4 regions of the Guyparkeria halophila genome follow, and region 3 is predicted to be linked to each of the others. Evidence: predicted binding sites of a transcription regulator. Region 3 holds the regulator's gene; each other region holds the start of a gene.
The links. The regulator sigma-54, encoded in region 3, starts transcription at its own class of promoters, with help from an activator protein. The targets are predictions, from matches to a motif close to TGGCANGNTNCNTGCTT.
Positions count from the first base shown of each region.

Region 1 (4,983 bases), 500 kb from region 3:
ATCAGGCTGGTGACGATCTGATCGAAGAAGGTCGGCTTGCCGGGGTAGTCGTGGATGCGCGGCTCGTAATCCGGGTCGTTGGCCAGCCGTTCGGCGATGCGCTCTTCCTGGCGCTCGTAGAAGGCGGTGGCCTTGTCACGTTCGGCCACGTGCTCCACGTAGAGCGCTTCGGTCTGATGCCAGACCTGGGCCGGGCCTGGGAACTGGCCCAGCGAGGTGTCGATCTTGGCGGCAACGCCCGACCAGAGCATCAGGAAGACCAGCAGGCCGATGATCGGCAGGCCGACGGTGCGGAACAGGACGTCGAGCTGCGCCCGGGGGCTTTCGCCCCGGGCCAGCTTCACGAACGGGGCGATGGCCCGTGGTGTCTTGAGTGACAGGTTCGTGTTCATGGTTCAACTCCGGGTGGTGGGCCAGGCCAGGTCGGTCAGACCTGGTCCTTGCCCTTGAGACCGATGGGGAATTGCTGGAGGTACTCGTTGGGCTTGCGGCCGTCGTAGGTGACGCCGTCGATGAACTCGCCCTGCGGCGGCTTGTAGCCGGTCTCGCTGTCGAAGTCCGGGAAGTCGCCGGCGCTCATCTTTCCTTCGGCGATCAGCTCCTTTGCGGCCAGGGCGTAGAGGTCCGGGCGGTAGACCTGCTTGGCGGTCTGCATGTACCAGTCGTCGGACTTGTGCTCGGCAATCTGCCCCCAGCGGCGCATCTGGGTCAGGTACCAGATGGCATCCGAGTAGTACGGGTAGGTCGCGTTGTAGCGGAAGAAGACGTTGAAGTCCGGCACCGGGCGCTCGTCACCCTTTTCGTATTCGAAGGTGCCGGTCATGGAGTTGGCGATCACTTCCTCGTCGGCACCGACGTAGTTCGGCCGTGACAGGATCTCCACCGCCTCGGGCCGGTTGGCGTTGTTGTCCTCGTCCAGCCACTTGGCTGCACGGATCAGGGCCTTGACCAGATGGACGGTGGTGTTGGGGTACTTCTCGGCGAACTCGCGGGTGATGCCGAAGACCTTCTCGGGGTTGTTCTTCCAGATCTCGTAGTCGGTGATCACCGGCACGCCGATGTCCTTGAACACGGCCTGCTGGTTCCAGGGCTCGCCGACGCAGTAGCCGCTGATGGTGCCGGCCTCCAGGGTCGCCGGCATCTGCGGGGGCGGGGTGACCGAAAGCTGCGCATCGGCATCGATGAGCCCGGAGGTGTCGCCGTTGCTCGGGTCGTAGTAGCCCGGATGAATGCCGCCGGCGGCCAGCCAGTAGCGCAGCTCGTAGTTGTGGGTCGAGACGGGAAAGACCATGCCCATCTTGAAGGGGTCGCCGGCGGCATTGCGCTCGTCGACCACGGGCTTGAGGTAGTCGGCCTTGATCGGATGGGCCGGCTTGCCGTCGTCACGTTTGGGCAGGTTGGGGAGCATTTCCTCCCAGACGTCGTTGGCGAGCGTGATGCCGTTGCCGTTGAGGTCCATGGAGAACGGCGTGATGATTTCGGCCTCGGTGCCGTAGCCGATGGTGGCTGCCAACGGCTGGCCTGCCAGCATGTGTGCGCCGTCGAGCTGGCCGGTGATCACGCCGTCGAGCAGTACCTTCCAGTTGGCCTGGGCCTCGAGCGTCACGTACAGGCCCTCGTCCTCGAAGAAGCCCTTCTCGTAGGCGATGGCGAGCGGCGCCATGTCGGTCAGCTTGATGAAACCGAAGGTCAGGGCCTCCTTTTCCGGATAGCCGACCTCGGCCTGTGCCGGCAGGGCGGTCAGGGCGCTGCCGGCAAAGGCCGCGGCGGCCAGGCTCATCGCGGTGCGCTTGAGAAAGTGGCGTCGTGACGGATGGGTCGTGGTCATTAGATCTCTCCTGTGGGCGATCCGTTGGGCATAAAAAAAGCGCTCACGTACCGGGGGTGTTACCCGGATGCGTGAGCGCCGTTGCTCGATCTGATTGGTTGCTCTCACCGCCGTTGGCGGAGCGTGCCCCATTCAATGCATGGGCTGTGCCAGACTTTTTAATGACAGTAAAACAAAGGGTTGCGTATTTCTTCCTCGGCGGGGTGGTCGCTTGTTGCCCCATGAGGCGTCATGTCGCTCGCCATCGTGGTGCAGTGAGCACCGCTGTCAGCCGGACGGATCGAAGGTTCGTCCGTCGAGAAAGCGGTCCGCGCCCAGGGTCTGTCCGCTGTCGTCCTGCCAGTTGGCCGGGTGGTCGCCCTCGCGCTTGCTGCGTTCGGCGGGCAGGGGCTCACCCAGTTCCTGCATCAGCTCGCGGTAGGGGCGGTCGTCGAACACCTCGGCGGCCAGCCGGGCGGTGTCCGGGCTCTGCTCACCGGCGAGATCGCCGTCCAGGCGCAGTTGCTCGAGCATCCACATTGCCTGCGACCACCAGGGGTAGTTGGCCGCGTAGCGATGGAAGACGTTGAAATCGGGCAGTTCGACGATCGGCTCGTCCCGGCCCATACGCAGTTGCCCGGCGAGCGACGGGGTGATGGCGTCCTCGGGGGCGTCGATCACGTGTGCCTCGGCGATCATCCGGGCCGCATCGAGCCGGTTCGCCGGCTCGTCCAGCCAGGCACAGGCCTCGTAGAGGGCGGCCATCAACGCCTTGAGCGTCTGCGGGTGGGCCTCGGCCCAGGCACGGGTCACGCCGAGGACCTTCTCGGGGCTGTTGTTCCAGATCTCGTAGCCGGTGATCGCGATGTGTCCCGCCCCCTGCTGGACGGCAAGGGTGTTCCACGGTTCGCCGACACAGAAGCCGTCGACATGGCCCTGGTCGAGGTTGGCGACCATCTGCGGTGGCGGGATCACCACGATGCGCACGTCGCGATCGGGCTCGATACCGTGATGCTTGAGCCACAGCCGCAGCTGCAGCGTGTGCATGGAATAGGGGAACACCGTGGCGAAGGTGCGTTTGGCCAGTCCTTCAGCCCGTTCGCGGCTCACCAGCTGCTTGAGCGCGCGGCCCAGGGCCTCGGGATCACTGTCGCCTGCCTGTTCCAGCAGCTCGCGATGCAGGCTGGCCGACAGGGTGATGGCGTTGCCGTTGAGGTTGAGGACGAACGGGGCCAGCATCGCCTTGGTCACCGAGCCCAGTCCGGCCGTGCAGGCCAGCGGCATGGGGGCGAGCATCTGCGCGCCGTCGAGCTCGCCGATGATCACCCGGTCGCGGATGTTGGCCCAGGACACCTCGCGCTTAAGCTCCACGTTGATCCCCCACTTCTGGAACAGGCCCTGCTCGCGGGCAACGATCAGCGGGGCACAGTCGGTCAGGGGGATGAAGCCGAGCGCCAGGCGGGGCTTCTCGGGCTGGTAGGTCGTCTTGTGGGTCGGGTGCATGCCGTGCCTCTCAGATGCCGTCGTCGCCGACGAGATCGAATACCGCGATCACGTTGCGCGCCGTCTCGACCAGTCGCTGATTGCGGTCCATCGCCATCTTGCGCATGGCGTGGTAGGCCTGGGTTTCGTCGAAGTCGCGATGCTTCATCAAAAGGCCCTTGGCCTTCTCGATCAGCTTGCGGTCCTCGAGCTGGGTGCGGGTCTCGTCGAGCTCGTTACGCAGGGCCTGAAATTCGCGGAATCGGGCGACGGCGACATCGACGATCGGTCGGACCCGTTCGGCGCGCATGCCGTCGGAGACGTAGGCGCTTACCCCGGCCTTGATCGCCCGGGCAATGCTCTCCTCGCTGTCCTCTTCGGAGAACAGGACGATGGGGCGGGGGTTGTCGCGCGAGACCACGGACATGTTTTCCAACGCGTCGCGGTCGGGTGATTCGATGTCGATGATCACCACGTCCGGCTGGTGGACCTCGACCTCCTGCACAAGCCGCTCGACGCTGGCCAGTCGGGCCACCACCTCGTGCCCGGCATCCTGCAGGGACTGTTCGACGATCGCGGCGCGACCGCGATCCTGATCGATGAGCATCACGCGCATGGCTCGGTGGGCATTTGTTGTCGTTCCTCGGGATGATGTCGCCGCGTCACGGCATGCCGGTGTGGCATCGCGCGGCGACGGCGCTTGCCGCCCTTTGAGCAACTCCCATGCCAGCCGACGGGGCGACGCGGTGGCGCGCTTGCCCGCCGCCGGTGCATTGATGGGCAGCAGCCTGCCGGTGCAGTCTGCCGAGCCGGCGCACCGGCGCGGTGCAACCAGCGTGCTGTCTAGCGGCGCGACGCGATATAGCGGCGCCAGGCGCCCAGTTCGATGATCTCGGTCGCGCCCTCGGGGGCAATCGGCTCGGCGATGAAGCCCGGCACCTCGCGGCCGTCGGCGAGCGTGAGCTTGCCGATGCCGAGCGGGGTGGGAATACCGGCGACGAACGAACCGAACAGGCTTGCGGGCACGTTCCAGACCTCCACGTCGATGGCCTTGCCGCCATCGGTGACGCGCACCAGCCCGGGGCGTTCGGGCGGGCCACCCGCCAGGGCGTAGAAGCGGTACTCGGGAGCGGTGTGGGTGGTTTCGGCCAGCCGGGCGCGACGCTCGGTCAGCTGCCTTTGCGTGTCGAGGCCGGTATCACAGGCCCGTGTGGCGTCGGCCCCGGGTTAGATCGGCTGGTTCACCCGCCACGGCGAAGGAGCGGTTGTTGGCGTCGAGTCGATCGACACCGGCGAGCGGAAACCGGACCGTTTTGTTCGTTCGCCGTTATGGTCCGTGGACCGGGACAACGAGTCATGGCGATGTCGGCCGGCTAGCGCCGATCGAGTTGGCCGGCGTGGCTACGCCGGTTCTCAGATAGCGGCGCGCCAGGGTGGGAATGAGCCTATGTCGGGCGACCCCCGACGGACTGTTACAGCATCCACTCGATCGGCATCAGCGAGAAGAACCACGTCACCGCGCGCTTGAGCGGACCGGCGCCCGGTTCGTTGGGGTGGGTGGTGACGCCGTCGTCGGTCTGTTCCAGCCAGCGAATCTCGCCATGCTCCAGTTTTAGCCGGTAGGCACTCGTAGGTACGTGCATCTCGAAGGTATGGCTGATCGCCCGGGCCAGGTCCGGACTGTCGATGACGAA
Region 1 covers NZ_CP140153.1:1,101,316-1,106,298, forward strand. Annotated here, with positions in the region: gene SR882_RS05080 (ABC transporter permease) at 1-392, opposite strand, end outside; gene SR882_RS05085 (CmpA/NrtA family ABC transporter substrate-binding protein) at 428-1,828, opposite strand; gene SR882_RS05090 (CmpA/NrtA family ABC transporter substrate-binding protein) at 2,096-3,310, opposite strand; gene SR882_RS05095 (ANTAR domain-containing response regulator) at 3,321-3,896, opposite strand; partial or broken gene SR882_RS05100 (allophanate hydrolase-related protein) at 4,133-4,474, opposite strand; gene SR882_RS05105 (phospholipase D family protein) at 4,762-4,983, opposite strand, start outside.
Region 1: SR882_RS05095 (ANTAR domain-containing response regulator) is a predicted target of sigma-54. The motif match lies at 4,002-4,018, and genes of this name have one in related genera.

Region 2 (4,983 bases), 510 kb from region 3:
TCCGCGCCGATCACGTCACGGGCCCACTGCGTCCAGTCGCCGACCGCTTCGCGACCGGCGATCTCGTAGCGCGTGCCGCCATCGATCGGGATACGCGCCCAGTAGTCGGCCGTGAGCGGTGCGATGGGCTCGCGGCTGAGCAGCGTGGCGAACCAGTTGGCCGCGAACGGACGGATGGCGACGGTGGCGTGCTTGGATTCGGGCTGCCCCGAGTGCGGGTCGACGTGCGTCGGGATCAGTGCGCCGACCCGGGCGCTGTGGCTGTACTGGGCGTTCCAGTGCATCGGCACGAACAGCGCGCCCGGCGCCTGCGCTCTGGTGAGGCGAACCCGGCCGACATAGCGACCGTGCTCGCCGATGACCTCGGCCAGCCGTCCCTCCGCGAGCCCGTGGCGGTCGGCGTCGTCCGGGTGGATCTCGACGAACGGTTCGTCGATGTGCTGCATCAGCCGCGCCGCCTTGGCGGTGCGGGTCATGGTGTGCCACTGATCACGAATCCGGCCGGTGTTCATCACCAGCGGTCGTTCGGCCGAGATGGTGCTTGCCGGCGCGGTGGAGGTGATGGCGACGAAACGGGCCCGACCGGATGGCGTGAAGAAACGGCCGTCCTCGAACAGGCGCTGGCGGCCCCGGCCGGTGGCCGGGTCGATCGGCCAGCGCACCGGGGCGAGCCGGTCGTATTCGGCGTCGCTCAACCCGGCGAGCGCGGCGATATCGAAATCGCGGCTGCCGTCGTTCTCGTAGCCGGACAGTGCGGCGTGCTCGCGGAAGATCTCGGTCGGTCCCTGGTAGGCGAAGGCCTCGGCAAAGCCCAGCCGGCGGGCCACCTCGCAGATCGTCCACCAGTCGTGACGTGCCTCGCCGGGCGGCTCGATAAAGCCGCGCTGGCGGGAGATGCAGCGCTCGGAATTGGTGACCGTGCCGTCCTTCTCCGCCCAGCTGGTCGCCGGCAGGAGCACGTCGGCGCAGGCGGTGGTGTCGGTCTCCTGCATGCAGTCGGAGACCACCACCAACGGGCAGCGCTGCAGCGCCTCGCGCACCCGGTCGGATGCCGGTAGGCTGACCACGGGGTTGGTGGCCATGATCCAGATCGCCTTGATCTGCCCGGATTCGACCGCCTCGAACAGGTCGGTGGCCTTCAGTCCGGGTGAGGTGGCCATGCCGGGCGATTGCCAGAATCGCCCGACGCGCTCGATGGCGCCCGGCTGCTCGAAGTCCATGTGCGCGGCCAGTTGGTTGGCTAGTCCGCCGACCTCGCGCCCGCCCATGGCGTTGGGCTGGCCGGTGATCGAGAACGGTCCCATGCCCGGCGCGCCGATGCGTCCGGTGGCCAGATGGCAGTTGATGATGGCGTTCGACTTGTCCGAGCCGCTCGTGGACTGGTTCACGCCCTGCGAGTAGACCGTGACCGTGCGCTCGTGGTCGGCGAACCAGTCAAAAAAGGTCTGCAGCTCGTCGACGGTGACGCCGGTCGAGCGGGCGACCGCCTCGATGTCGGGCGCCTCGCGGTGGGCGCGGGCAATGGCCTGATCGAATCCCTCGGTATGTGCCTCGATATAGGCCGCGTCGATCGCGTCGCGTTCGGAGAGGTTGGCGAGCAGGCCGTTGAACAGGAACGCGTCGCTGCCCGGGGCGATGGCCAGATGCAGGTCGGCGATGTCGCAGGTGGCGGTGCGGCGCGGGTCGATCACCACCACCCGCATCTCGGGGCGGGCGCGCTTGGCCGCGACCAGGCGCTGGTAGGTGACCGGGTGGGTCCAGGCGGCGTTCGAGCCGACCAGCACCACCAGGTCGGCGCATTCGATGTCCTCGTAGCAGGTGGGCACGGTGTCGGTGCCGAAGGCCCGCTTGTAACCCACCACCGCCGAGGCCATGCACAGGCGCGAGTTGGTGTCGATATTGGCCGTGCCGATGAAGCCCTTCATCAGCTTGTTGGCGACGTAGTAGTCCTCGGTGAGCAGCTGGCCGGAGACGTACATGGCCACGGCATCGGGGCCGTGCTCGTCGATGACGCGGCGAAAGCCGTCGGCGACGGTATCGAGCGCGGTATCCCAGTCCACGGCCACACCGTCGACCTGCGGCACCCGCATGCGCCCGGCAGGATCAACGGTCTCGTGCAGGGCCGAGCCCTTGACGCACAGCCGGCCGAGGTTGGCCGGGTGGTCCTGGCTGCCCGCCACGCCCACCAGTCGCCCGTCGTCCAGATGGGCATCGACGCCGCAGCCGACGCCGCAGTAGGGACAGGTTGTCTTGACGGTCTCGTGCATGATTCGCTCGCAAACAAAAAAGGCGCCCGATCCGGCGTGGCCGTGAAGCCACGCGGAACGGACGCCTTTGTCCAGTTCGATGTGTTCGCCCCGCCGTTGGGACGCTTGTCTCTGTTAAAGCAGGGTTCGTGCCATTCGCTTCAGTGCCAACAATCAATCACTTGGCGTATGCGTGGGCCGATTCGCTGCCATTTTTGCACCAGCGCCGATCTCGATCGCCGGGCGCTTGATCCATCCTGGTGCGCGCTCGAACGGGTCACACGCCGGGCTGGGCGACCTGCACCCGGTCGCCGACAATGCGTACGGCGTAGCTGCCGGCACTGACGTCCTCTTCGAGGCAGCTGCCGTCGGTGAGACGGTAGTGCTGCTTGTGCAGCGGCGAGGCGACCACGAGTTCACCCCCGATATCGCCGACGATGCCGCGGGAGAGGACGTTGGCGTGGCCCAGCGGGTCCCAGTTGCCGATGGCGTACACGGACGGCTCGGCGTAGGGAATCAGGAACAGGGCGATCTGGCGCTTGCCGACCAGGGCGGCGACGCCGGAGTGCGGGACGAGATCGTCCAGGCCGCAGATGTCGATCCAGGTGGTTTCGGTGCGTTCTGCCACGGTCATGTTCATGCCTCCTCGGCCATGGTATGGGCGAGGGTCTCGTGCCCGGCCCGCTCGCGTTTCTCGTCGGCGGTCGCCGGGCGGACCTGGCCGCGTTCCTCGACGAACAGCACGTTGTCGTCCGGTGCGTCGGAATTGACGAAGCTGCGGAAGCGCTTGAGCTTCTCGGGGTCGTCCAGCGTGCTCTTCCATTCGCACTGGTAGCTGTCGACCACCGCCTGCATCTGGGTCTCCAGCTCCGCGCCGATGCCGAGCCGGTCGTCGATGACCACCTCGCGCAGGTAGTCGAGCCCGCCCTCGAGGTTCTCCAGCCAGACGCTGGTGCGCTGCAGCCGGTCGGCGGTCTTGATGTAGAACATCAGCAGCCGGTCGATGTAGCGGATCAAGTGCTCGTCATCGAGGTCGGTGGCGAACAGGTCGGCGTGGCGCGGCTTCATGCCGCCATTGCCGCAGACGTAGAGGTTCCAGCCGTTCTCGGTGGCGATCACGCCGATATCCTTGCTCTGTGCCTCGGCGCATTCGCGGGTGCAGCCGGAGACGGCGAATTTGAGCTTGTGCGGCGAGCGCAGGCCCTTGTAGCGGTTCTCGATGTGGATCGCCATGCCCACCGAGTCCTGTACGCCGTAGCGGCACCAGGTCGAGCCGACGCAGGACTTCACCGTGCGCACCGACTTGCCGTAGGCATGCCCGGTCTCGAAGCCCGCCGCGATCAGTTCCTCCCAGATCGGCGGCAGCTGTTCCTTGCGCGCGCCGAACAGGTCGATGCGTTGACCGCCGGTGATCTTGGTGTACAGGCCGTACTTCTGCGCGACATGGCCGAGGACGATCAGCTTCTCGGCGGTGATCTCGCCGGCCGGCACGCGCGGTACGATCGAGTAGCTGCCGTCCTTCTGCATGTTGGCCAGATAGGTGTCGTTGGTGTCCTGCAGCGGCTGGTGCATCGGTTCGAGCACGTGCTCGTTCCAGACCGAGGCGAAGATCGAGGCGGCCGCCGGCTTGCAGATCTCGCAGCCCAGACTCTGGCCATGGCCCCGGCCGTGGCGCTCGAGCAGTTCGCCGAAGCTGCGAATGCCGCCGACGCGCACCAGGTGGTAGAGCTCGGCGCGGGTGTGCGGGAAGTGCTCGCAGATGTCGGTGTTGACCTCCATGCCGCGCTTGGCCAGCTCGCAGTCGACCGTCGACTTGAGCAGCGCCGCACAGCCGCCGCAGCCGGTCGAGGCCTTGGTGGTGCCCTTGATGTCGCCCAGATTGGCGCAGCCGCCATCGATCGCCTCGATGATGCCGCCCTTGGTGACGTTGTGGCAGGAGCAGATCGTGGCGGTCTCCGGTAGGGCATCTGGCCCCAGGACCGGCGGGCCGTCACCGGCCGGTGCGATCAGCGACTCGGGATGTTCGGGCAGATCGAGACCGTTGAGGGCGTACTGGAGCAGGGTGTCGTAGTCGGCGGTGTCGCCCACCAGCACTGCGCCGATCAGCTTGTCCTCGAGCACCACCAGCCGCTTGTAGGTGGCGTCCGGCTCGTTGATGCTGGCGTAGGTCTGCGCGCCGGGCGTGCGGGCGTGGGCATCGCCGATCGAGCCCACCTCGACGCCGAGGAGCTTGAGCTTGGTGCTCATGTCCGCGCCGGTGAAGGCGGCGGTCTCATCCGGCCTGGTGAGCTGCTTCACGGCCACGTCGGCCATGGCATAGCCCGGGCCGACCAGGCCGAACACCTGGCCGTTCCACAGTGCGCACTCGCCGATGGCGAGAATGGCCGGGTCGGAGGTGCGGCACTGGTCGTCGACGACGATGCCGCCGCGCTCGCCCACCGCGATACCGGCCTCGCGGGCCAGCTGGTCGCGCGGGCGGATGCCGGCGGAGAACAGCACCAGGTCGGTCTCCAGCGGCTCGCCCTCGGCGAAGGTCATCCGCAGTTGGTGGCTCTCGCCGACATCGATCAGCTGCGTGGCCTTGCCGGTATGCACCTGCACGTCGAGGGCCTCAATCTGGCGGCGCAGCATGTCGCCGCCGGCGGCATCGAGCTGGGCCGGCATCAGCTGCGAGGCGAACTCGACCACGTGGGTTTCGAGTCCGAGGTTCTTCAGCGCGTTGGCCGCCTCCAGGCCC
Region 2 covers NZ_CP140153.1:1,093,079-1,098,061, forward strand. Annotated here, with positions in the region: gene SR882_RS05055 (nitrate reductase) at 1-2,267, opposite strand, end outside; gene nirD (nitrite reductase small subunit NirD) at 2,524-2,880, opposite strand; gene nirB (nitrite reductase large subunit NirB) at 2,883-4,983, opposite strand, start outside.
Region 2: SR882_RS05055 (nitrate reductase) is a predicted target of sigma-54. The motif match lies at 2,385-2,401, and genes of this name have one in related genera.

Region 3 (4,983 bases):
GCACGGCGCGTCGTCGGCGATCAGGCGATGCCCGCGGCTGAGGAGTTCGAGTGCCACCTCGCTCTTGCCAATGCCCGCCGAGCCGCGGATCAGCACCCCGAGCCCGCTGACTTCCATGAACACGCCATGGCGCCAGTCCTCGTTGGTGTTGCCACACAGCCGCCGCAGCCGACGAGCGATAGTCTCGTCATCCTCACTGCTGCTCAGGATATGGATATCGGCCGACGCGCTTGGGGCCGTGGCGTGCCGATCAAGCCAGTCGGCGAGCACGTCGGCGTGTGCCCGACTGAGAATGATCACCCGCGGTGAAGCGATCGTCGCGACGGGGCCATTGGCCCGCTGCAGGCACTCTTCACCGCATTGCAGGTAGTGGCGCAGCGCCGGGGAGATCAGCGCGACGCGGGTGGGTATCCAGGGGTTCGCCGGGCCGACCAGGCGCTGGTCGTCGCCAACGGGCGTGTCCCAGCTGTCGGGAAGCGCCTGCTGCCAGTCGCCGTCGCCGGCATTGGAGGGAAGGTGTTGGTAGGTGAAGCTCGGGATCATGGCCTGCCCGTTTGCCGATCAAGGCTCGATGGTCGGGCGAAAGCCCGGTTTAGGGAAGGTCTGCACGACCTTCCCTAGCCGGCAGTCGCCTCCGCGCTGTCCTTGAGCCACTCTACCATCAGCGCCTGGACGCGCTCGGCGCTCTGGGCCCCCATGATCGTGTCCCGCTCGTCGGGATCATTGAGGTGGCGAGCCAGTCGGCCGAGGATTTCCAGGTGTTGCTCCGGGCAGTCCTCGGGGATGACCAAGCCGATCACCAGCGTGACCGGGGCGCCGTCGGGGGCGCCGAAGTCGACGCCTTCGCGCAGCCGTATCAGCGCGCCTCGCGGGGTGAGGATGTCGTCGACTCGGCCGTGAGGCACGGCAATGCCATGCCCGATGGCCGTGCAGCCCAGCCGTTCACGGGCAACCAGGGCCTCGAAGATGCGGGTGGCCTGCTGGCCGCCCAGTTCGTCGTCGGCCAGCAGGCCGGAGAGTACCTCCAGGACACGCTTGCGGCTCTGGTACAGCTCGTCGATCCGGATGTGATGGATCGGAAACAGCTCGGCAGTATTCATTAAGCACCCTGTCGGTCGACTGGCCGCGAGGATCACTCACGGGTCGGGGCGGGAATGGTTGAATCGGCGCGCATCATAGCGTGTTGCGCCGGCTGTGCAACACCGATTCCGACATGGTGACGGGAGCAATTCGTGCGCTTCTCTCGTCATCCGCCGGCGATCACGCCGGCGGGGGCGGCTCAGCGGTGGCTGGTCAGCTTTTCCTTGTGCTTGACGATCTGCCGGTCGAGCTTGTTGATCATGGCATCGATGGAGGCGTACATATCGTCGGTGACCGCCTCGGCGTGCATGTCCTGACCGCTGACGTGCAGGTTGGCCTCGGCCTTCTGCGCTTCCTTGCGCTCCACGGTCAGAATGACGTGGATATCCACCAGTTTGTCGAAGTGACGCTCAAGACGAGTGAACTTCTCGTGGACGTGGGCCTTGAGGGCCTCGGTAACGTCGACGTGATGACCGGTGATGTCTATCTGCATGTGCCGCTCCTTATAAGTGCGTTATATCAGTCGCTTGCGGTCGGTTGATGAGGCGATCCCCATCGCCTCGCGGTATTTGGCGATCGTCCGTCGCGCGACGTCGATCCCCTCGTCTCCAAGCATGGTCGCAATCTTGGCGTCGCTCAAGGGCTTCTTGGGATTTTCTTCTTCGACCAGCTTCTTGATGCGTGCCCGGATGGCCGTGGCGGAGCATTCGCCGCCGTCGCTGGTGCCGACGTGGCTGGAGAAGAAATACTTGAACTCGAACACGCCCCGGGGGGTGAGCATGTACTTGTTGGTGGTCACCCGGCTGACCGTGGACTCGTGCAGCTCGAGTGTCTCGGCGATCTCGCGCAGGACCAGGGGTTTCATGGCGATCTCGCCCTGTTCGAAGAACTCGATCTGCCGACGCACGATCTCGCGGGCCACGTTCAGCAGCGATTCGTTGCGGCTCCTGAGGCTCTTGATGAACCAGCGCGCCTCCTGCAGGTGGTTGCGGATGTAGGTGGCATCCTTGCCCCGGCTGGAGCGGTCGATCAGTCCGGCGTAGGTCTGGTTTACTCGCAGTCGGGGCGCGATTTCCGGGTTGAGGTCGACATGCCAGCCATCCTCGCGATGGGTCACGACCACGTCCGGCTTGATGTAGTCGGCTGCCGTGTCGCCGATGGCCAGCCCCGGGCGGGGATCGAGCATCTGGATCAGTCTCAGCGCCGCCTCGAGGCGTTCGCGGCTGATGCCCAGGCCCTTGGTGACCTGCGGCAGTTCACGTCGTGCGATTGCCTCGAGCCAGTCGCCCTCCAGCACGGCGCGGGCATCGGCGGCGGCCGGGTCGTCGCCGTGGCGCTGGTCGATCTGGATGACCAGGCACTCGGCCAGCGAGCGGGCACCGACGCCTACCGGGTCGAGACGCTGGATGTAGTGAAGCGTGGCCTCGACTTCCTCGACATCGATGCCCGGCAGTTCCTTATCGAGCAGGGCGACGAGCTCCTCGAGTGATTCCTCGAGATAGCCGGACGGTTCGATCGATTCGATCAGTGCCGTGGCGATGCGGCGATCAGTCTCCGACAGCGTGGCCAGATGGATCTGGCTCAGGAGGTGATCGCGCAGATTGTCCTCCCCGGTCGACTGGGTCGCGAAGGGGTCGTAGTCATCGCCGGGCGTGTTGGCACTCAGGGAGGTGCTGCCGTCTGACTCGTAGTAGTCCTCCCAGGATGAGTCCACGACCAGGTCGTCGTCCGCCGACTTGTCCTTGCGGTCCTCGAGCAGTTCCTCGCCCGCCTGCGCGCCAGGGTCCTGCTCCTCGGCGGTGTCCGGCTCGGCGGTGTCTTCTTCCGGGTGCTCCTCCTCGGCGACCTCGAGCAGCGGGTTGCTGTCGAGTGCCTGCTGGATCTCGAGGCTCAGTTCCAGGGTGGAGAGCTGCAGCAACCGAATCGACTGCTGCAGCTGCGGCGTCATCGCCAGCGACTGGCCCAGGCGAAGCTCGAGTCCTGCCTTCATGCCGGCCATGTCGGGCCTCCCGCGGTTGCAAAAACGCCGAGCTGGTGGCGAGCGAGGGGAATGGCTGCCATGGGGATTGCCGAGCCCGGCAACAGGCAATGAGAGGGGTGTGCGCACGCAATTTGCATAAGATCGAGTTTAGCCGATCGGAGGCGCACTGTGCCAGCGATTTCGCCCGGAGTGCCGCCCACGAAATCGCTTCGTCCCGGTTCGTCTCGGGGTGATTACAGGGTGAAATCGTGGCCGAGGTAGACGTCGCGCACCGATTGGTTCGCCAGCAATTGCTCGGCCGTGCCGTGCGCCAGGATCGTGCCGTCGGAGACGATGTAGGCCCGTTTGCACACGCCGAGGGTTTCGCGCACGTTGTGGTCGGTGATCAGGACACCGATCCCGCGATCCCGCAGGTGCTCGATGATGCGCTGGATATCGATCACCGAGATGGGGTCGATGCCGGCGAACGGTTCGTCGAGCAGCATGGCGCGGGGGTTGGCGGCGAGCGCCCGGGCGATCTCCACGCGACGACGCTCGCCCCCGGACAGGGATTGGCCCTTGGAGTCGGCGATGTGCGTGATGTGGAGTTCTTCGAGCAGCTCGTCGAGCGCGCGTCGGCGGGTGGCGCGGTCGAGATCGCGGCGCAGCTCGAGAATGGCGAGGATGTTCTCGCGCACGGTCAGCTTGCGAAATACCGAGGGTTCCTGCGGCAGGTAACCCAGCCCGAGGTGGGCGCGCCGGTCGATCGGCGTGTGCGTGATGTCGCGGCCATCGAGATGGACCGCGCCCTGATCGACGCCGACCAGGCCGACGATCATGTAGAAGCTGGTCGTCTTGCCGGCCCCGTTGGGACCGAGCAGGCCCACGATCTCGCCTGCCTCGACGCTCAACGACACATCGCGCACCACCGGGCGAGCGCCGTAACTCTTCGACAGGCTGTGGACCTCGAGCAGGGCCGGAGCCCGCTTTGGGGTAGCCTCAGGGCGCGAGTGGGCGGTCGCCTCGGTCATGGTTGCCTCAGTCCCCACTGTTGGCGTCTTTCGTGTTGCGCGGCTGCAGGGTCATCTCGACACGGGCGTTGCCGCCTTCCTCGCCGGCTTCGACCACCTCGGTGCCGAGATCGTAGGTGATGCGATCGGAGCGAATCTCGTCACCCGTGCGCTTGAGCCACGCCTCGCCGGTCAGAACGACCGAGCCCTCGGCGGTGCGGTAGTCGGCCTCGCGTGCTTCGCCCTCGACCCAGTTGCCTTCGTCATCGCGTTCGCGGAAGGTGGCGGGGCGGCCCTCGAGCACGGCCCGAATCAGCTCGCCATCTTCTAGATAGAGCGTCGCGCGATTGCCGGTGGCATGCAGACTGCCCTGGTCGATTACCACGTCACCGGTGTAGACGCTGGTGCCTTCCTGGTACTTGGTCACCTTCTTGTCCGCCTGCACCTTGACCGGCTGCGCCCGGTCGGCCTGGGCGGCGAGGACGGGCTGGGCGCCGAGGCCGATCATCAGTGACAGGCCCAGTATCGTGAGCGGGGTCGCGAGTCGGGGGGCGTGGGGGCGGCTTGCGCGGATGAAACGCGTCGGAATATGCATGGTGTGGTCTTCCTGCCTTCTCGCCGGCGCCGGGCGGCATTCCTGCCGTGCCGGGGCGGGTGGGTTAGTCGGTGTTACCCGTCGTGCCGGGTTGGATTTCGTCTTGGACCTGCCCGGTCTGGGTCAGGACCTCGTTGCCCCAGTCGAGGGCGATCCGCTCGGCGTTACTGTGCCAGCGCGGCGTGCCGTCCGGGGCGGTTTCGCTGAGTCGAGCGGGAACCTCGGTGCGTGCCTGGCGCTGTGCCGGGTAGAGCCAGAGTTGTTCGGTGGTCAGCTCCAGTTGCCCGCGTTCCCGGTACGGTACGCGCTGGGCGTGAACCGATCCCGTCAGTTCCACC
Region 3 covers NZ_CP140153.1:1,605,508-1,610,490, reverse strand. Annotated here, with positions in the region: gene SR882_RS07320 (HPr(Ser) kinase/phosphatase) at 1-543, opposite strand, end outside; gene SR882_RS07315 (PTS sugar transporter subunit IIA) at 618-1,100, opposite strand; gene hpf (ribosome hibernation-promoting factor, HPF/YfiA family) at 1,280-1,573, opposite strand; gene SR882_RS07305 (RNA polymerase factor sigma-54) at 1,595-3,070, opposite strand; gene lptB (LPS export ABC transporter ATP-binding protein) at 3,295-4,071, opposite strand; gene lptA (lipopolysaccharide transport periplasmic protein LptA) at 4,079-4,645, opposite strand; gene lptC (LPS export ABC transporter periplasmic protein LptC) at 4,710-4,983, opposite strand, start outside.

Region 4 (4,983 bases), 740 kb from region 3:
GGCACTCCCGGCCGGCGAGGAGGACTTGCTCTGCAACGCCGTCTCCATCGCCTGGTCGAACGACATTACCCGCGCCTTGTAGCCCGGCGTGTCGGCATTGGCGATGTTCTCGGCGCGCAGCTTGAGGCTGCGTTCCTGAAGCATCAGGGCATCGTCGTGGATGCCAAGCAGGCGGTCATTGATGATCGACATGAAAAAACCCTCGACACAATGTCAGTGCCGAGGGCTTATGCGATAAGCGTGCCAGTTTTGAGAATCGAGCCGAAGGGACTCGTTTTTGGGGTGTCAGTCCTTGAGTCGGTAGGCGGTGCCACCGGTGGGTAATCGTTCAGGGGTAAAGCGGTCGGAGAGCTGGGTCAGTGACTCCGATGCGCCGAGGATCAGGTAGCCGCCGGGCACCAGCGTGTCGGCGATGCGGTCGATGATCTTAGCCTTGGTCTCGCGCGAGAAGTAGATCAGGACGTTGCGGCAGAAGACCAGGTCGTAGCGACGGGACTCGGGGCGCAACTCGAGCAGGTTACCGACGCGGAACTGCGTCCGGCGACTGATCTGGGGGGCGACCTTCCAGCCATTACCGGCCTTGACGAAATATTGACGCTTTCGCTCCGGCGATAGCCCACGCCCCAGGGAAAGATCATCGAAAACACCCTGGCGGGCCTTCTCGACCACTGCCTCGGAGATGTCGGTGCCGACGATCTCGAGATTGAACGGCACCCGCTGCTCCTCGGCAATGATGCTGATCGAAAACGCCTCCTGACCGGTGGAACAGGCCGCCGACCAGATCCGGTAGCTGGATTTCTTCGCCGCAACCGCCTCGGGGAAGAACTTCTTCTCCAGCGCCGCGAAGGGGTAACCGTCACGAAACCAGAGCGTCTCGTTGGTGGTCATGGCATCGACCACGTCGCGGGCAAGCAAGCGATCGCGACGCGACAGCAATGTCTCGATCAGCGCCTCCACCGAGGCGTGGCCCTTCGAACGGGCCACGCGCGACAATCGGGTTTCCACCAGGTACTGCTTGTCGCGACTCAGCAGGATACCGCTGTGCTGTTCCAGGAACGCGCAGAACCGGTCAAAGGTTTCGGCCTTCATGCCGCTCGTCAAGCCTCGTCCACGGCGTGGTGCACCTCGTGGCGGCGGAGCGCTTCACCCACAACCCGGGCCAGATCATCCGGATGAAACTTCGGGATAAAGCGATCGGCACCGACCTGCTTGACCATGCTTTCGTTGAACACGCCACTAAGGGAGGAATGCAGGATGACGTAGATGCCCTTGAGCTGCGAGTCCTGGCGGATAAGAGAAGTCAGCGTGTAACCATCCATCGTCGGCATCTCGATGTCCGAGACCACCATGGCCAGCCGCTCGAGTTGCTCGGGCTGCTTCTCCTTCCAGCGCCGGAGCGTGTCGATTGCCTCCTGGCCGTTCTTGGTGACCACCGACTTGAGATGCATCTGCTCGAGCGTTCTTTCCACCTGCTTGCGGGCAACCACCGAGTCGTCGACCACCAGCACCAGATCCGACCCCTTGGCGATCTCGCCGTATTCGCCGATCACGTCATCGGAGACCGTGTCGGCCACACCAACAACGCGCGCGAAGATCTGCTCGACGTCGATGATCTCGACCAGTTGCTTGTCGATACGGGCCACGGCCGTCAGGAAGTTGGAATTGTTGGTCCCACTCGGCGGGGTCAGCACTTCCTTCCAGGACAGGTTGACGATCCGATCGACGGAATGCACCAGGAACCCCTGCACGGCACGGTTGTACTCGGTGATGATGACGAAGGCGTTCTGCACCTGCTCGTCCGTCATGCGCCCCTTGCCGATCGCCTCCGACAGATCGATGACGGTGATCGTGTGCCCACGCACGTCGGCAATCCCGCGAATCGAGCTGTCCGAGTGCGGCACGTCAGTCAGCTTGGGACAACGAATCACCTCGCGGACCTTGAACACATTGATCCCGAAACGCTGATCGTTGCCCAGGCCGAACACCAGCAACTCCAGTCGGTTGCGACCGGCGAGCTGGGTACGGGAATCGACTGATGACATCACGTTGCTTTTCACGGCTAGTCCTGTCCTGGTGACGCAGAAAGTGGCGGGGAGTCTTGGTTAATCAGACGTCGTATCGGCCCGGTCGGCGCAATCTTTAGCCTCGCAGCCAACCTCATCGGCCTGGGTGAATCGGTTTGGCTGAATCGGCCTCGCTGACCCGACTCATCCAGGTCAACGGCCCCGCAACGACATCGTACCGGCATGGTAGCGCAGTCACCGGAGGGTTGCGCTCACACCGCCACATCGTCCGCGCGAAGACCGGCCGCCCCAAGGAATGGCATAGTAAGTGCTTTAAAACGCGGTGCAAGCAACCCGAGATCAAGATTACATCCCCATGAGTCATTCCCGCGTCACCGCCAAACCGAAAGACACGCTGACCGGCAAGGCCTTGCTGCGTTCGATAGTGGTTCTGGCCGGCTGGTTGTTGGCACCGGCCTTGGCGCTGGCCGAATCGGGCAACGCCCCTGAGACCGTCCAGATTCAGGTCAGCCAGGCCATGGAGGCATTTCTTGACGCGCAGGGTGGCGGCAACGATCACCTCACGCTCAGAGCCGGGCGCCTCGACCCCCGATTACGCCTGGGGGTTTGCGACCAGGCACTGGAAATTAACGAGGGCCGCCCACTCAACCTCAATCGCGGCCGTCAAACGGTGAAGGTCAGTTGTCATGGCAACTCGCCGTGGCGCATCTACGTCCCGGTCGAACTCACCCGGCGTCAGCACGCGGTGGTTGCCGCCCGCCCGCTGGCCGCCGGTGACGTCCTCGGTCTCGAGGATCTCGATCTGGCCACCGTGGATGCCAACCGCGCCCGCCGTCAGTACTACACCGATCCGGCGGAACTTGTCGGCATGATGGCGACTCAACCCCTACAGTCGGGTCAATTGGTAACCGCACACAACCTGGGGATCAACGCGGTGGTCGAGCGCGGCGACCTCGTCTCCATCCAGGTCGGCCACGGCGGATTCGTGGTCGGCTCAACCGGCGAGGTCCAGGGCCGCGCCGGCGTGGGCCAGCGGGTCAAGGTGAAGAACACCGGCTCCGGCAAGGTAATTGAAGCGGTCGTCATCGACAGTCGCACGGTCGAGGCGATCGGCCGTTAAGCTAGTGACAAAACAGCGACGATGCGTGCCGGTTTCCAAAAGTATTTCAGTCGGCGCTAAAGTTTTACGGCAACCGGCCGATGTTCAAGGGCGACGGGACATTTTGAGTTAACCTAGACGCCTGCCAGCCGGGCCCGTGCCACGGCGCGGACACATTGTCCGAGACAGGAAGGATCAAGCACCATGGCAAACGAAATCAACGGCTTCGGCCCGCGCAATCTGGGCCCGAACTCCTCGCTGGACTCGTCCCGCAGTCGGACCGAGGCCAAGGGCGAGAGCCAACAGGCAACCGGCAGCGCGACGACGGGCATCAAGGAGGATGACGCCGTGACGCTCTCCAGCGGGGCTTCCCAGCTCCAGGAAATGGGCCAGGCGCTGGCCGAGTCCGCCCCATTCGATCAGGCCAAGGTCGATCTCATCAAGGATCTGATCAGCCAGGGCGAGTACCAGATCGACTCCGGCCGCATCGCCGAGAAGCTGCGCCAGTTCGAGACGCTGTAATCTCCTTGACGAGCAGGGCGCGGGCAAAGCCCGGCACAAGACACCCCGGCGGGATGACCCGACCGGGGTGCTTCTATTGGGCGCCAGCAATTCGTATGCTCACGCTGACACCCGGCATTCGTGAACATCAAGCAGGAACGCCAAGCAGGCAACCAACATGACCCAGTTCGATACCAGCGCCCCCGCCGATCAATCCCCCTCGCCCACCGACTGGCTGGCCGGCATGCTCGAGCCGGCACGGGCGCTGCTCGAGGACCATCAGGCGCTCGCCGCCCTGCTGCGACGCCAGGAAACCCCGTCGCTCGACGAGTTCGACGAGGTGTTCCGGCAGATCCGCGAACACAACCAGGCACTGGCCGCGGCCGAGCAGGCTCGACTGGACTGGTTGACGTCCGTGGGTGAGGCCGACACCGAAACGGCACTGGAACGCGAGAACGCATCCGCGCGAGCTACCTGGGATGAACTGAAAAGCACCGCCCGCCGATTCCGTGATCTCTCGGAGACCAACCTGATGGCCCTACGGCGCATCGATCATTTCCTCGGCGAGCGGATCGACTTCTTGATCCAGCGCGACGAGCCGGCCGGCTCGCTCTACACCGCCGGCGGCACCGAGCACAACGCCGGCAGTCGCGGGCGGACGCTGGGCGACGCCTGAGGCCTCAAACCCGCCGTTCAAGCAATACCGAGCGGCTCTCCCCTGCCCGCGTCTCGCGGCTCACGACAAACCCACCCGGAAGCCTGAGGGACTCGAGCGCCGCCCCCTCGACAAACACCCGCGCATCCTCGGCCAGCCAGGGTGCCTCGACCAGGGCATCCAGCGCGCCTTGCAACAAATCGGGTTGACGGAACGGCGGGTCGAGAAAGACCAGATCGATCGGCCCATCCAGCGTCTCGGGCACCGCAGACAACCAATGGCGGGCATTCATGGCCCAAACCGAGGACCGTTCCGGCGAGGCATCCAGGCGAGCCAGATTCTCCTCCAGCGCCCTGGCCACCCGCGTCGAACGCTCGACGAACCCCACCCACGCGGCCCCGCGTGAAAGCGCTTCCATACCCAGCACGCCGCTGCCGGCAAACAGATCGAGCACCCGCCACCCCGGCAGGCCCTGCCCCAGCCAGTTGAACAAGGTCTCGCGTACACGATCAGGTGTCGGGCGGAGATCACGCGCCGACGGGAAGCGCAGGCGCCTCGAGCGCCACTCCCCGCCGATGATGCGCACCTGCTCGCCACGCGCCGGGCCGCGCCCCTTCGGTGTGCTGGGCATGAAGACTCTCCTTGCCGATCGCTATGGGTAATGAGCCAACGGTAGGCGGACACCGCCGTTGGGCAATGGCTGC
Region 4 covers NZ_CP140153.1:869,318-874,300, reverse strand. Annotated here, with positions in the region: gene flgB (flagellar basal body rod protein FlgB) at 1-192, opposite strand, end outside; gene SR882_RS04085 (CheR family methyltransferase) at 286-1,089, opposite strand; gene SR882_RS04080 (chemotaxis protein) at 1,098-2,057, opposite strand; gene flgA (flagellar basal body P-ring formation chaperone FlgA) at 2,380-3,144, shown strand; gene flgM (flagellar biosynthesis anti-sigma factor FlgM) at 3,328-3,645, shown strand; gene flgN (flagellar export chaperone FlgN) at 3,803-4,300, shown strand; gene rsmD (16S rRNA (guanine(966)-N(2))-methyltransferase RsmD) at 4,305-4,910, opposite strand.
Region 4: flgA (flagellar basal body P-ring formation chaperone FlgA) is a predicted target of sigma-54. The motif match lies at 2,321-2,337, and genes of this name have one in related genera.